DNA from 4 places in the Mesorhizobium sp. M4A.F.Ca.ET.022.05.2.1 genome. Region 2 is predicted to be linked to each of the others. Evidence: predicted binding sites of a transcription regulator. Region 2 holds the regulator's gene; each other region holds the start of a gene.

Region 1 (3,797 bases), on a different contig from region 2:
ATTGCGCCCCGTCACCTACGCCATGCTGGCGCTGATCGACGAACGGCCGGGCATCCGCGCCGCCGGGCTCTGCCGGCTGCTCGCCATGAAGAGCGCCAACATGGCGCCGCTGCTGGCCGAACTCGAGGAGCGCGGCCTGATCGAGCGCGACGACCATGCCAAGGATCGGCGCGTGCAGGAGCTTCGGCTGACCGAGGCGGCCAAGGCCGCGATGCCCGCCTGGCGGCGTCAGGTGCGCCTTCACGAGGACCGCTTCCTGCATCGGCTGACCAGCAAGGAGCGGGCAACGCTGCTGCGTCTGCTGCGCCTGATCTGGGTGGATGAGGCGGAGTGAGCGCCGGCGCGCCCTCAACTCCAAGCAAAACAATCCGATAGCGGCCCGTCCTGCGGGATTGATTCATCTGCGGGACATCGGGCCTTGGGCGATTAGCGTTTCCTCTCCCCGCGCATTTGCTGAGGGAGAGGAAGGACGCTATTTCGTCAGATCAAGGGCGGCCGAGAGATCGCCCATCGGCGGCTGCTCGTTATTGCGCAGCGCCTTGTCGCGGGCGACGATGCCGGGCAGCACTGGCAGGTCGTAGCGCGCGGTAATGAAGCGCAGGATCGAGGTCGTGTCGTACTGCGTGTGGTCGACGGTCCCCAGCTTTGCATAGGGCGAGATGATGAAGGCGGGAATGCGGTTGCCCGGGCCCCAGCGGTCGGCCCTGGGCGGCGCGATATGGTCCCAGAAGCCGCCATTCTCGTCATAGGTGACGACGACCAGCATATGCGGCCATTGCGGGCTCTTCTCCAGATGCGACACGATGTCGGCCAGATGCTTGTCGCCGCTGGTGACGTCGGCATAACCGCCATGCTCGTTGAGATTGCCCTGCGGCTTGTAGAAGCTCACTGAAGGCAGCTTGCCGTCGTCGATCGCCTTGATGAACTCGACGCCGTCGAGGCCGCCATCCTTCAGGTGCTCGGCGCGCGCGGCGGTGCCCGGCGCGTAGGCCGCGAAATAGTTGAACGGCTGGTGGTGGAACTGGAAGTTCGGCACTGGCGTGGCGTTCTTGCCGTCGAGCGCCGCCTGCCAGGCGCCGGAGTACCAGGCCCAGGAGACGCCCTTCAGCGACAGCAGGTCGCCGATGGTGATCTCGTGCTGCGGCGGCAGCGTGGTCGGCTGCGCCGGATCGGCCAAGGCCTTGTCACCGCCCTCGGCCGGCTTGTTGGCGCTCGGCTGGTAAGGCGGCTGCATGGTGTTGACGGCGTAGAAATCCGGCGTGATGGCGCCGTCATTGACGAATTTCGGCGCACCGCCCAAAGCCGAGGCTGGCGAATTGTCGGCCATCTTGAGCGTCACGCCGTCGGGCTCGACGACGGCGATCTGGCCTTTGACCGGGCTGGTGTCGGCATGCGGATAGACCGGCGCGCAGGCGCAGGCGAGCATGATGTGGTTGAGGAAGGAGCCGCCGAAGGCGCCCTGGAAGAAATTGTCGGCGAGCACGTATTTCCTTCCCACCGCCCACATTGGCAACGTTGAGCCATCATAGTGGCCCATGACGAGCGAGCCGGAATCGGCCCAGGCGACGAACTTGTCGTTCCGGCCGGCGTCGATCTGCATCTGCTCCTGGTAGAAGCGGTGCCAGAGGTCGCGGGTGATGACGCCGGTGTTTTCATTAAAACCCTTGGGATCGTCGATGGCGAAGCTGGCATTGGCGAGATGCGCGGTCTGAGCCTCCGTCACCGCAGGGGTTACGCCCTTGCCGGTCAGGCCGCCCCAGGCCGGCGGCAGCTCGGCAAGCGGCTTGCCGTCGCGGTCGAGCTGGCGGGCCTGGTCGGCCGAGACATTGGCCAGGCCATTGGCGCCGGGGAAGCCGCCATAGAGATTATCGAAGCTGCGGTTCTCGGCGTAGATGACGACGACGGTGTCGATCTTGTCGAAGCCGGGAGGAGCCGCATGGGCAGCGGCGGTGAGCGATGCCAGGGCGGTGGAGGCCAGGCAAAGCGAGAACAGGGACCTAGTCATGGGGGATGCCTCGTGGCTGGGGATGGCTGGAGGACGGCAATCGATGAACAAGCAGGCGCGGAAGCAGCTACTGCGATGCCTCTGTCACTTTTGTGACATTTTCCGCCCTGCGCGAACACGGTTGCGTGAGCGTCGCGACCGGTCATCAATCCGTTGCACTGGGTACCTAGTTCCGGGGGCAAACCGGACCACGCCCTATGCCGACAAGACGATGGAAAAGCCTGACGATCGCTATCGCCACGGCGTCGATGTTCGGCTTCGCCGGACCCGCGAACACGGCAGGCAGCACCCATCCCGGCCCGCTGTCGCGCGCGGAGGCTTTCGCACGGGCAGAGGCGCTGACGGCGCTGGGGCGCAAGATGTTCTTCGATCCGTCGCTGTCGGCCTCGCGCAAGCAGGCCTGCTCCTCCTGCCACGATCCCGACCACGCCTTTGGGCCAGCCTCGGCGACACCGGTCGAGATGGGCGGGCCTAATGTCGACCGGCCGGGCCTGCGCGCGGGTGCCATCGCTGCGCTACCTGCAGGCGGCACCCCCCTTCACCGAGCACTTCTACGATTCCGAGGATGAGGGCGACGAGAGCGTCGACAACGGCCCGACCGGCGGGCTGACCTGGGACGGCCGCGCCGATCGCGGCCAGCAGCAGGCCAGGATCCCCCTGCTCTCGCCTTTCGAGATGGCCAACAAGGATGAGAGCGGGGTGGTCGCCGCCCTGAGCAAGGCCGCCTATGCGCACGATTTCAAGGCGGCATTCGGCGACGATGTGTTCGAACGGCCGGACGACGCCTTCGACGCCGCGGTCGAGGCGCTCGGCGCGTTCGAACAGAGCAGCGCCGATTTCTACCCCTATTCCAGCCGCTACGACGCTTTCCTTGCCGGCAGGGCGACGCTCTCGGCGCAGGAATTGCGCGGCCGCGTTCTGTTCGAGGACGAAGCCAAGGGCAATTGCGCCAGCTGTCATCTGAGCCGACCCAGCAACAATGGCGAGCCGCCGCAGTTCACCGATTACGGTCTGATCGCCGTTGGCGTGCCCCGCAATGCGGCGATCCCGGCCAATGCCGATCCCGCCTATATCGATCTCGGCCTGTGCGGCCCGCTGCGCACCGACTTCAAAGGACGCGCCGAATATTGCGGGCTGTTCAAGACGCCGACGCTGCGCAACGTGGCGCTGAGGAAAAGCTTCTTCCACAATGGCTATTTCCACACGCTGCGCGACGCGGTCGCCTTCTACGGCAGCCGCGACAGCGATCCCGGCCGCTGGTATCCGAAGAATGCCGACGGCACGGTCGACAAATATGACGACCTGCCAAAGCCTTACTGGCCGAACCTCAACAAGGACCCGCCCTTCGGCGGGAAGCCGGGCGACAGGCCGGCGCTGACCGATGCCGAGATCGACGACATTGTCGCTTTCCTCGGCACGCTGACGGATGCCGACCAGCGAGGCGCTCCGGCGCATTGAGATTCCGGCCGTGGACGATGGCGATGCGTGCCGTCTCGGCGCTGATTGACGTTGCGTGCCGGCTTCTGCAATCTCCTTCTGCTGTATGGCTCCGAGGCACAGCGATGAGGCGCAGTCTTGCATTCGGTGTAATTGCCGGTATCGGCCTGCTCTGCGGCGCCGCATTCCTGATTGCTGGTCCGTCGGCAGTCTCGCCGGACAAGATCCAGTCGTCGGTTATCCGCGCGCCCGAATTGATCGACCGTGCCTGGAAGTTGCCCGTGGCCGCTGCTTTCAATGCCGACGTCGAATGGCAATCGAACGCATCAAGGTGCGGTCCGGCAAGCGTGGCAAA
Region 2 (3,797 bases):
CGAAACCGCGCCGCTGCTCCTGATCGGCATGGTCGCCTTCGTCGCCGACTATCCGAAGACTCCGTTCGATCCGGCGACCGCGCTGCCGGTGCAGATCTACATGTGGGCCAACGAGGCCGAACGCGCCTTCGTCGAGCGTATGTCGGGCGCCATCATCATCCTGCTCGTCTTCCTCATGGCCATGAACATCACAGCGATCGTGCTCAGGCGCCGGTTCGAACGGCGCTGGTAAAAGAAGGCATCTGGTATGAACATCATGACCGAACAGTCTCTTGAAAACGCAGTGGGCGACAAGATGAACGCCAAGTCGAACGAAGTGATCAAGATGCGCGGCGACAAGGTCGGCGTGTTCTACGGCGAAAAGCAGGCGCTGTTCGACGTCAATCTCGACGTCCGCCTCAATCAGGTGACGGCGCTGATCGGACCTTCGGGCTGCGGCAAGTCGACCTTCCTGCGCTGCCTCAACCGCATGAACGACACCATCGACTCGGCGCGCGTGACCGGCAAGATCACGCTGGACGAGGAGGATATCTACGACAAGAACATCGACGTCGTGGAGCTCAGGGCTCGCGTCGGCATGGTGTTCCAGAAGCCCAACCCGTTCCCGAAGTCGATCTACGAGAATGTCGCCTACGGCCCGCGCATCCATGGGCTGGCCAAGCGCAAGGCCGACATGGACCAGATCGTCGAATCCAGTCTGAAGAAGGCGGCGATCTGGAACGAGGTGAAGGACCGCCTGCACGAGCCCGGCACCGGCCTGTCCGGCGGCCAGCAGCAACGCCTGTGCATCGCCCGCGCCATCGCCGTGTCGCCGGAAGTGATCCTGATGGACGAGCCCTGCTCGGCGCTCGACCCGATCGCCACCGCCCGTGTCGAGGAGCTGATCGACGAGCTGCGCCAGAACTACACGATCGTCATCGTCACCCACTCGATGCAGCAGGCGGCCCGCGTGTCGCAGCGCACGGCGATGTTCCATCTCGGCTACCTGGTCGAGGAGGGCGCCACCGACAAGATGTTCACCAACCCCGACGACAAACGCACCCAGGACTACATCACCGGCCGGTTCGGCTGATTTCCACGCACGAGGACAGGATCATGGGTGAACATCATACGGTTGCGTCTTTCGACGAGGATCTGGGAGCGATCAGCAAGCTGATCGCTGACATGGGCGATCTCGCCCGCTCGATGGTCGCCGGCTCGACGCGCGCGCTGCTCAATTCCGACAATGCCCTGGCGCAGCGCGTTGTTTCCGACGACGCCATCATGGATGCACGCCAGCGCGAACTCGACGACCGCGCCATCACGCTGATCGCCAAGCGGCAGCCGATGGCCAACGATCTGCGCGCCGTGGTCGGCTCCATCCGTATGGCGGGCGACCTCGAACGCATCGGCGACCTCGCCAAGAACATCGCCAAGCGTGTCGGTACCGTCGGCCTCAGCGTCACGCCGCGTGATCTCTCGCATTCCATCGACGGCATGGCGCAGCTTGTGCTGGTCCAGGTGCAGGGCGTCATCGAGCAATATGCCGCCGCGGATGCCGCGGCGCTTGCCAAGCTCCGCAACGACGACGAACGCATCGACGTCAAATACACCTCGGTGTTCCGGGAGCTCCTGACCTACATGATGGAAGATCCGCGCAACATCACCGCTTGCACGCATCTTCTGTTCTGCGCCAAGAACCTGGAGCGCATCGGCGACCATGTCACCAACATTGCCGAGAACGCCTACTACGTGCTGACCGGTCAGCAACTGCCCGCCAATCGTCCGAAGCTGGACGAGACGGCGATGTCGGCGCCGGCGGCCTGAGAAGAAGGGTGACCGGCTGATGATCGCGCCACGCATCATGGTGGTGGAGGACGAGGAGCCGCTGGGGGTGCTGCTCCGCTACAATCTGGAATCGGAAGGCTACCAGGTCGAGGTGGTCACACGCGGCGACGAGGCCGAGATCCGGCTGCAGGAAAACGTGCCCGATTTGCTGGTGCTCGACTGGATGGTGCCGGCGGTTTCCGGCATCGAGCTCTGCCGGCGCCTCAGGATGCGGCCGGAGACCGAGCGGCTGCCGATCATCATGCTGACGGCGCGCGGCGAGGAAAGCGACCGGGTGCGCGGCCTTTCGACCGGCGCCGACGACTATCTGGTCAAGCCGTTCTCTACGCCGGAGTTCATGGCGCGGGTGAAGGCGCTGCTACGCCGCGCCAAGCCGGAAGTCCTGTCCAGCATGCTCAAGGTCGGCGACATCGTGCTCGATCGCGAGTCGCATCGCGTTTACCGCAAGAAGAGCGAGATCCGGCTCGGCCCGACCGAATTCCGGCTGCTCGAATTCATGATGCGGCATCCCGGCCGGGTGTTCTCGCGCAGCCAGCTGCTCGACAATGTCTGGGGCGAGACGATCTACATCGACGAGCGCACCGTGGACGTGCATGTCGGGCGCTTGCGCAAGGCGGTCAACAATGGCCGCATGCCGGATGTCATCCGCACCATACGCGGCGCGGGCTACGCGATCAGGGAAGATTGACGCTCAGGCCACGCTCTTCCCGACGGCGCTGCCTTTCGCCTGGACGCCTGGTGCGAAAATCTCCTGGTCGACGAAGGTCAGCGCGCGCATGGCGCAGCCCTCGCGGATCAGCGGCAGTTCGTTCGGCTCGGTGTCGAACGAGATCGATTTCGAATGCTGGCCGCCGGCGGTCTGGGCGATCGCCTCGCGCAGCGCCGGCTCGATCAGGTCGAAGGCGGCGGCGCTGACGCCGACCATGGCGACGGGTGCGGGATCGATCAGCGCGAACAGGCTGCCGAGGCCGAAGCCGAGCGCCTCGCCGGCCTTGCGATAGGCTTGGCGCTCCGGACCGTCGCCGGCGCGCGCCCGCGCGGCGAGCGAGCGCATGTCGGCGTCGCTGACATCGACCGGCTCGGCGTCCTCGCCCATCTCCTTGGCATTGCGCCAGATGGCGTAGTTGCCGGCATAGGCCTCGACGCAGCCGCGCCGCCCGCAGCGGCAGAGCGCGCCGCCCGGCCGGTGGATCATATGGCCGAATTCGCCGCCCGAGGAATGGGTGCCGGTGAACAGCTCTCCCTTCAGCACCAGCCCCATGCCGATGCCGTGCGACAGCAGGATGGCGATGAAGTCGTCGCGGTAGCGGTCAGGGTCACGCCACTGCAAGGCCACCGCCATCATGTTGCAGTCATTCTCCATGGTAGCCGGAACGCCGAATTCGGCTTCCAGTATGTCGGCGAAGGCGATGTCGGTCTGCGGCGTGATCGGCGACCACAACATGGCGCGGGCATGGGTGTCGGTGATGCCCTGGATGCCCATGGCGATGCGGGCGACGCCGCGGACGTCGAGATCGGGATCCTCGAAGCGGCGCCGGACGATGGCCACGCATTCGCCGATCAGCTCGTCGCGCGGCATGATCGCCGTATCGAGGCGGCGCTGCTCTTCGGCAATGACCTGTCCGGCATAGTCGATGACGGCGACGGAAAGGAAGTTCAGCGACAGGACCACCGTCATCACTGCGGTGGCTTCCGGATTGAGCGCCAGCCCGACCTGCGGCCGACCGCGCTTCAGCGAAACAGCCTCATTTGCCTTGCTCTCGGTCAGGATGCCTTCCTGGATCAGGTCGGACGAGATCGCCGAGATGGTCGAATGGCTGAGGCCGGTGGTGGCGGCGATCTCGGTCCGCGACGGCTGGCCGGCGCGGCGCACGGCCGAAATCACCATCGCCCGGTTGCGTCGGCGCAGATCGTCGTGGCGGATTCCAACCGACATGCCCTATTTCCTCCCGGTCGTCGCGGCCGTTTTT
Region 3 (3,797 bases), on a different contig from region 2:
GGCGATCTCAACAACCCGATCCGCACGCGGTTCCTCGATGTGGTGCGCCACTTGCCGATCTGCGATGTCGGGACGCCGAAAAAGGACGCGAAGGCCGAATACCAAAAACCCTATCTCACCATCGATGAGCAGCGGCGCTACCGCTACATTGTCTCGCTCGAAGGCAACGATGTCGCGACCAACCTCAAATGGATCATGAGCTCGAACTCGCTCTGCCTGATGCCGCCACCGACTTACGAGACCTGGTTCACCGAAAGCGAGGTCAGGGCCGGTGTCCACTATGTGCAGCTGGCGCCTGACTTCTCCGATCTCGCCGACAAGGTGCGTCATTTCGAAAGGCACCCGGCCGAGGCCGAACGCATCGTCGCCGCCGCCAACGCCTATTGCCGAAAATTCCGCAACGAGCGGGACGAACAGGCGATCTCGCTGCTCGTCCTCTACAAATATTTCGTGCTGAGCGGCCAGGTCAAACCGGATCCCGAAGTCTGGCGCTTCATCGCCGGCTGACCCGTTGCGGCCCCTCAGATATCGCTGCGGTCGAGCACCAGGTCGGCCGGTCCGAAGCGGCCCTTGGCCGTCAGCTGCTGGTGCCAATAGGGGTAGAGGACCGGCGGCCGGCTGACGGCGTCGAGCCGCGCACGCTCGTCGAAGGACAGAGTCAGGCTGGCGGCGGCGATGTTGTCCTTGAGCTGCGCCTCGCTGCGGGCGCCGATCACCAGCGACGAGACGGCCGGCCGGCCGAGCAGCCAGGCGAGCGCCACCTGCGCGCCCGATACGCCCCTGGCCTTGCCGATGTCGACGAGCACGTCGACGATCCGCCACAGCCGGTCTTGGTCGCGGATCGGCGGCTCCGACCAGCCGCCGAGCTGGCGGGCGGTTGGGCTGTTGCGGTCGTACTTGCCGCTGAGCAATCCGCCGGCGAGCGGGCTCCACACCAGCACGCCGAGCCCCTGGTCGACCGAGATAGGCAAGAGCTCGTATTCGGCCTCGCGGGCCTCGAGCGTGTAGTGGATCTGCTGGGTGACGAAACGCGGCTGGTGGCTGCTGTCGCTGATGGCGAGCGCCTTCATCACCTGCCAGCCGGAATAGTTCGAGCAGCCGACATAGCGGATCTTGCCCTGGCTCACCAGCGTGTCGAGCGCGGCAATCGTCTCCTCCAGCGGCGTCACGCCATCCCATTCGTGCAGGAAGTAGATGTCGATAACATCGGTCTTCAGCCGCTTCAGGCTCTTCTCGCACTCGCGGATCAGGTGATGGCGCGACAGGCCCTCGTCGTTGGGACCCTTGCCGATGCGCATGCGCGCCTTGGAGGCGATCAGCACGTCGTCCTTACGCTTGCCGCCCAGAGCCTCGCCGATGATCTCTTCCGAAATCCCGTTCGAATAGACATTGGCGGTGTCGATGAGGTTGATGCCGGCATCGATGCAGAGATCGATCATCCGGCTAGCTTCATTGAGGTCGGTCTTGCCGACCGCCGCGAAGGCGCCGGCGCCGCCGAAGGTCATGGTGCCGAGCGTCAACGTCGAAACCTTCAGCCCGGAACGGCCGAGCGTGCGGTATTCCATTTGAGATCCTCGCGATTGCATTGGGAGAGGCGCCACGAGCGGGCTGCCCGAATGAGAACGCATATTTGTAGGACAAGTTCACCGGTTTGTCGCCCTGTCGCGGCGAGCGGTCGTTCAAATCTCAAGCGACGGTATTGCAATAAAACCGTCATTGCCGGCCTTTATTGAAGTCGGCTCAGGATGGCGCGCGGCAGCAGGGTGTCATCCCACCACACATGGCAGGCTGGCACGCGGAGCAGCACGATGAACGAACTGAAATCGAATTCCGGAGCCAGGGACTGGCTGGAAGCCGAACTCGCCGACACGCTCGACGAGGACTACGAACTGGAGCTATCGGAGCCGGCGCTGTCGCTGGAGATCGCCAAGATCTACAAGGATTCGCATCCGCCTTCGATCGAGCGGCAGCAATATTTCCGTGACCTGCTGCGGCTGCAATCCGAGCTGATCAAGCTGCAGTCCTGGGTGGCCTACCACAAGAAGAAGGTCGTCGTGATCTTCGAAGGCCGCGACTCGGCCGGCAAGGGCGGCGTCATCAAGCGCATCACCCAGCGGCTCAATCCGCGCATCTGCCGCGTCGTGGCGCTGCCGGCGCCGACCGAGCGCGAGAAGTCGCAGTGGTATTTCCAGCGCTACGTGCCGCATCTGCCTGCCGGCGGCGAGATCGTGCTGTTCGACCGCTCCTGGTACAACCGCTCCGGCGTCGAGCGGGTGATGGGCTTTGCCGGGCCGGACCAGGTGGAGGAATTCTTCCACGACGTGCCGGAATTCGAACGCATGCTGGTGCGCTCCGGCATAACGCTGGTCAAATACTGGTTCTCGATCACCGACGAGGAGCAGCAGATGCGCTTCCTGATGCGCATCCACGACCCGATGAAGCAGTGGAAGCTGTCGCCGATGGACCTGCAGTCGCGCGTGCGGTGGGAGCAGTATACCAAGGCCAAGGAAGAGACCTTCGCCCGTACCAACATCCCCGAGGCGCCCTGGTTCATCGTCGAGGGCAACGACAAGAAGCGCGCCCGGCTGAACTGCATCGACCATCTGCTGCAGCAGTTTCCCTATGAGGAGGTTCCGCACGAGGAGATCACGCTGCCCGAGCGCGTCTTCAATCCCGAATACGAGCGCCAGGTGCTGCCGCGCGAGCTTTACGTGCCGGAGAAGTATTGAGCATCTTTTTTCCTTCTCCCCGTTCACGGGGAGAAGGTGCCCGAAGGGCGGATGAGGGGCGGCGCCGACGTCAGCAATTGAGCCTTAGTTCGCCGTCAGCGGCTTGTCGCCAATCTTCAACCGGCAGCGCGGCCCCTCATTGCCCTGCCGGGCATTTCTCCCCGTGAACGGGGAGAAAGAGCTGTAATCACGCCCGCTCAATCACCACATGCGTGGCGAGGGGCGTTGCCACCTGCTCGGTGCAGCGATAGCCAAGGCCGGGCATGTCCAGGCCGGCGAAAAGATGCTCGCCCTTGCCGAGCAGCACCGGCGATACCGCTAGGTGCATCTCGTCTATGAGCTTCTCGTGCAGATATTGTCGGATGGTCGAAACGCCGCCGCCGACCCGCACATCCTTGCCGCCAGCCGCCTCCCTGGCTTGCTCCAGCGCCGAGTGGATGCCGTCGGTGACGAAGTAAAAGGTCGTGCCGCCTTCCATGGCGATCGGCGCCCGCTTGTGATGCGTCAGCACGAAGGTCGGCACGTGATAGGGGGGGTTGTCGCCCCACCAGCCCTTCCAGGTCTCGTCCGGCCATTCGCCGCGGATCGGGCCGAACATGTTGCGGCCGAGGATCCAGGCGCCGACATTCTCGAAGCTGCGCGTGGCGAACGCGTCGTCCGTGCCGGTGGTACCGCCGTCCTTGCCCATCACAATCTTGCGAAAAAAGCGGGTGCCGATCATCCATTTGTGCAGGTTCTCGCCGCCGATACCGAGCGGGTTGGCGAGATCCTGATCCGGACCGGCGCCGAAGCCGTCAAGCGACAGGGTGAATGCACTGACGCGAAGCTTGGACATGCTACCTCCTTCATAACCAGTTGTATTTTGCAAGCAGTTAGTGGTTAGTCTAACTGATTGCGTATTGCAAGCGGTATCTGGTGCGCGGATGGATGCGGATCGCGCCCCGGCAAGTTCAGGAGAATGATCAGTTCGGCGACGGCGAACTACCAACCTCGTCCGCCGTGTCACCGGCAGACATCGTTCCACCGGCGACAAGCTGGCGCTGCAATGCCATCAACATGGTTCTGCCG
Region 4 (3,797 bases), on a different contig from region 2:
CAGTTCCAGCTCGACCGCGCCAATGCGGATTTCGCCGACGAAGGGATGGTTGCGGGCATAACCGCGCTGGGTGGAATAGCCGAGAGCCAGCAGAAACCCCTCGTCGCCGCGCGACAGGGCTTGCAAGCGGATGTCGCGCGCCATCGGGAACTGCAGTGGCTCGCGGGTGATGTCGCCGGGGACGTGGTCGCCGGGCATGTCGCCGTCGGCCTCGATCAGGCCTTCGCGGGCAAGGATCGCCGAAACGCGCAGCATCGGCTCGGCCTCGATGGGGCGTTCCATCGGCTCGGCGACGTCGCCGCCGGCGGCAAGTTCGGGATCGAGCAGCCGGTGGGTGTAGTCGAAGGTCGGGCCGAGCAGCTGACCGCCGGGCAGGTCCTTGTAGGTCGCCGACACGCGGCGCTCGATGAGCATGGCGCCGGTGTCGACCGCGCTGGTGTAGCCGAAGCGCGGCAGCGTGGTGCGATAGGCGCGGATGAGGAAGATCGCTTCGATCATGTCGCCGCGTGCCTGGACAATGGCGAGCGCGGCCAGCTCGCGGTCGTAGAGCGAACCCTCGCTCATCACCCGGTCGACGCCGAGCGCCAGTTGCTCGACGATCTGGTCGAGGCGCAATGCCGGCACTGAGCGGTCGCCGCGCCGGCGATCGGCAAGCAGGCGGTGCGCATTGGCAATCGCGGCCTCGCCGCCTTTCACCGCGACATACATGTCAGGCCTCCATCGTCTTGATGCGCGTGGTGCGCGGCAGGCAGGCGACCCCGTCCGGTGCTGCCAGGATGATGTCGACGCCGCGCGGAAAGCGCTGGCTGTTCTGCTTCCACTGCTCGATGAAGTGGCGCGGCATCTCGGCCGGCGCGAGCATCGCCATCTTCTCGATGCCCGGGCCTTCGAGCAGCAGGGGAGCGCCCGAGGCGAGATCGCTGACGATGAGGATCAGCGTCGTCGAGCGGTCGGGATATTCCTGCGTGCCTTGCGAAAAGCCATCCAGCGCCATCATCTCGGCCGGCCTGGCCACAATGGCGAAATGCGCGTCGGCCGGCGTGTTGGCGAGCGGCGCGCCGGTGTGGAAGCCGAGCCAGGATCTGACCGATGGCTCGGCTTGCAAGCCCGGATCGAGCCAGAGCGCCGTGTCGTTGTCGCAGAGCGCCAGCGCGACCGCGCCTGAAGTCGCTGACAGTGGCGCCGGCGGACGGGCAAAGGCCGGCAGCGGCTGCACGCTGCCCGGCCGCGCCATCGCATCCATGACGGCGCGGAACACCGTCTGCGCATTGAAGACCGGATCGGCGAAACCGCCTTCGATCGATTGCGTCTCCATCAGTCCTCTCCGCGCACCATGGTGAAGAAATCCACTTTTGTCGCCGCCGTCTCGGCACGGCGTTTTTCGTGCGCCTCGGTGAGCACAGCGCGCAGCGGCGCGATCACCCTGGTCTCGACAACGTCGCGATGGGCCGGATCCTGCCACAGCGCATCGGCGATCGCGGCCAGCTTCGCCTTCTGCCTGTCGCGGCCGAGCGCATAGCTATGGCCGACCTGGCCGGAGGGCAGGCGCACCGTGGCGCGGGTGACCGTCGCCTCGCCGACATTGAAGGGCGCGCCGCCGCCGCCGATGCGGCCGCGCACCGTCACCAGGCCGGTTTCGGGGCCGCGCAGTAGCTCGGCTTCCAGGGGCAGGCCGGCCTCGCTCCAGAGCCGGGCGATCTCGTCGCCGCCGGACTGCGCCAGCGTCGCCATCGCCGCCTTGCGCCTGGCCTGCTCGCGCGCGTCCTGTCCTCGCATGGCGGCACTCCATCGGTTGCGCAAATTTGTCTATTGATATAGACAATTATACAAATTATACGCATTAGCTAGCGCGAGTCCATGACGGGTGGATGACACCGGCGAAAAGTCTGGGCTGGTGAGAGAACCGGGGGCGGGCATGAGTGGGCAGCAGGCAGCCAGCATCGAGCGGCGCAGCGGCGTTTCGCTGTGGCGGCAGATCGCCGATCAGATTTTGCAGGGAATCGCCGCCGGCGACTTTGCCGAGAACGCGGCGCTGCCGCCGGAAATGGCGCTTGCCGAACGCTATGGCGTCAACCGCCACACGGTGCGCAGCGCCATCGCGGCGCTGGTGCAGGAAGGCGTGCTCAGGGCCGAGCAGGGGCGCGGCACCTTCGTTTTGTCGCGCAAGCGGCTCTCCTACCCGATCGGCGCCCGCACGCGCTTTTCGACGGGCCTGCAGGGGCAGACGAGCGAACGGCATATTGCGCTGCTTGCCTCATCGGTTGAGCCGGCCAGCCGGCGCATCGCCGATGCCTTGAAGCTCGCCAGGGGAGCCGCCCTGCTCTGCCTGGAGACGCGCGGCGAAGCCGATGGCCATCCGGTGTCGCGCGCCACCGCCTGGTTCGACGCCAAACGCTTCGCCGGCATCGATGCCGCCATGGCGGAGACGGGATCGGTCACCGCATCGCTGAAGCGCTTCGGCATCAACGACTATCTCAGGCAATCGACGGTGCTGTCGGCGCGCCATGCCGATGCCGCCGATCTTGCCGATCTCGACCTGCAGCCCGGCGCCATCGTGCTGGTGACGGTCGCGGTCAACGTCACACTCGACGGTCAGCCGATCCAGTTTTCCGAGTCGCGGTTTCCGGCGGAGCGGGTCGAGCTGAAACTGTCGGCCAATGACTAGCTGATGCCGTAGAAGCGCGCGGCGGTGCCGCCGAAGACGGCGTCCTGCTCCACCGGCGAAAGGCCTGCCAGGAGTTCCCTCGCGGCGGCCAGCCAATTCTCGTAGGTGGCGGCGAGCTCGCACACCGGCCAGTCGCTGCCGAACATCAGCCGGTCCGGCCCGAAGCAGGCGAGCAGGTGGTCGGCATAGGGCTTGAGGCCGGCGATCGACCAGTTCGGCCCGGCCTCGGTGACCAGGCCGGAGAATTTGCAGACCACCGACGGCCGCTTCGCCAGCGCCACCATGTCGCTCGCCCAGGGCTCTAGGATGCCCTTGGCGATGAAGGGTTTTGCCGCGTGGTCGACGACGATCGGCAGGTCAGGCATGTGGTCGGCGAGTGCGGCGACCACCGGCAAATGGCGCGGCTGCGCCAGCGCGTCGAAACGCAGGCCGAGTTTCGGCAAAAGCTTCAGCGCGGCGAGCTGCTTCGGCTTCAAAATATCAAAGGTGTCGTCGATGTCCTGCAGCATTGGCCTTATGCCGCGGAACTTCGGCCGCGCCGCCAGCCGGCGCAGCGTCGCCTCGACATCGTCGGCCTCGAGATCGACCCAGCCGACCACGGCCGCGATGCTGTCGTCCTTGTCGGCGAGGTCGAGCATGAATTCGGTTTCGGCGACGGTCGCCGCCGCCTGCACCACGACGGTGCGGGCGATGCCGGCGGCCTGCAGATGCGGCGCGAGGTCGGCCGGGAAGACGTCGCGAACGATCGGCGCGACGTGCGGCCCCATCCAGAAATAGTCGCCGCGCGCGATCTGCCAATAATGCTGGTGCGCGTCGATCCTCAGCATGGTCCTACCCGACTTCGATGACGGCCTTGATCAGGCCTGATTTCTCATGCGCCCACCTTGCGAGGTCGCGAGGCGTGCCGGCAAGGGTCGTGCGATGGGTGACGAGCTTTCCCATCTGCACGGCACCATTGCGGATCGAAGCCGCGACGTGGTCGAAGTCGGCGCTCAGCGCGTTGCGGCTGCCGATCAGTGTCATCTCGCGTTTGTGGAATTCCGGGTCGGAGAAGGTGATGTCGTCCTTGACGACACTGACGAGCACGAGGCTGCCGCCATGCGCGACATGGGCGAAGGCCGACTGCACCGAC

The links. The regulator PhoB, encoded in region 2, activates phosphate uptake and scavenging genes when phosphate is short. The targets are predictions, from matches to a motif close to TGTCATNNANCTGTCAT.
Region 1: EN745_RS12140 (acid phosphatase) is a predicted target of PhoB. The motif match lies at 2,146-2,162, and genes of this name have one in related genera.
Region 3: ppk2 (polyphosphate kinase 2) is a predicted target of PhoB. The motif match lies at 1,701-1,717, and genes of this name have one in related genera.
Region 4: phnF (phosphonate metabolism transcriptional regulator PhnF) is a predicted target of PhoB. The motif match lies at 1,858-1,874, and genes of this name have one in related genera.

What each region holds. Positions count from the first base shown of each region.
Region 1 covers NZ_RZOJ01000082.1:12,747-16,543, forward strand. The annotation lists gene EN745_RS12135 (MarR family transcriptional regulator) at 1-334, shown strand, start outside; gene EN745_RS12140 (acid phosphatase) at 473-2,005, opposite strand; partial or broken gene EN745_RS12145 (cytochrome-c peroxidase) at 2,254-3,463, shown strand; gene EN745_RS12150 (phytochelatin synthase family protein) at 3,568-3,797, shown strand, end outside.
Region 2 covers NZ_RZOJ01000281.1:158-3,954, forward strand. The annotation lists partial or broken gene EN745_RS24510 (ABC transporter permease subunit) at 1-232, shown strand, start outside; gene pstB (phosphate ABC transporter ATP-binding protein PstB) at 248-1,072, shown strand; gene phoU (phosphate signaling complex protein PhoU) at 1,096-1,806, shown strand; gene phoB (phosphate regulon transcriptional regulator PhoB) at 1,826-2,515, shown strand; gene EN745_RS24530 (ROK family protein) at 2,519-3,763, opposite strand.
Region 3 covers NZ_RZOJ01000135.1:7,860-11,656, forward strand. The annotation lists gene EN745_RS16560 (glycosyl transferase family 90) at 1-507, shown strand, start outside; gene EN745_RS16565 (aldo/keto reductase) at 522-1,565, opposite strand; gene ppk2 (polyphosphate kinase 2) at 1,809-2,729, shown strand; gene EN745_RS16575 (dihydrofolate reductase family protein) at 2,917-3,564, opposite strand; gene EN745_RS16580 (cobalamin biosynthesis protein CobT) at 3,692-3,797, opposite strand, start outside.
Region 4 covers NZ_RZOJ01000095.1:4,788-8,584, reverse strand. The annotation lists gene EN745_RS13265 (carbon-phosphorus lyase complex subunit PhnI) at 1-708, opposite strand, end outside; gene phnH (phosphonate C-P lyase system protein PhnH) at 710-1,315, opposite strand; gene phnG (phosphonate C-P lyase system protein PhnG) at 1,315-1,776, opposite strand; gene phnF (phosphonate metabolism transcriptional regulator PhnF) at 1,916-2,665, shown strand; gene EN745_RS13245 (amidohydrolase family protein) at 2,662-3,492, opposite strand; gene EN745_RS13240 (zinc-binding alcohol dehydrogenase family protein) at 3,497-3,797, opposite strand, start outside.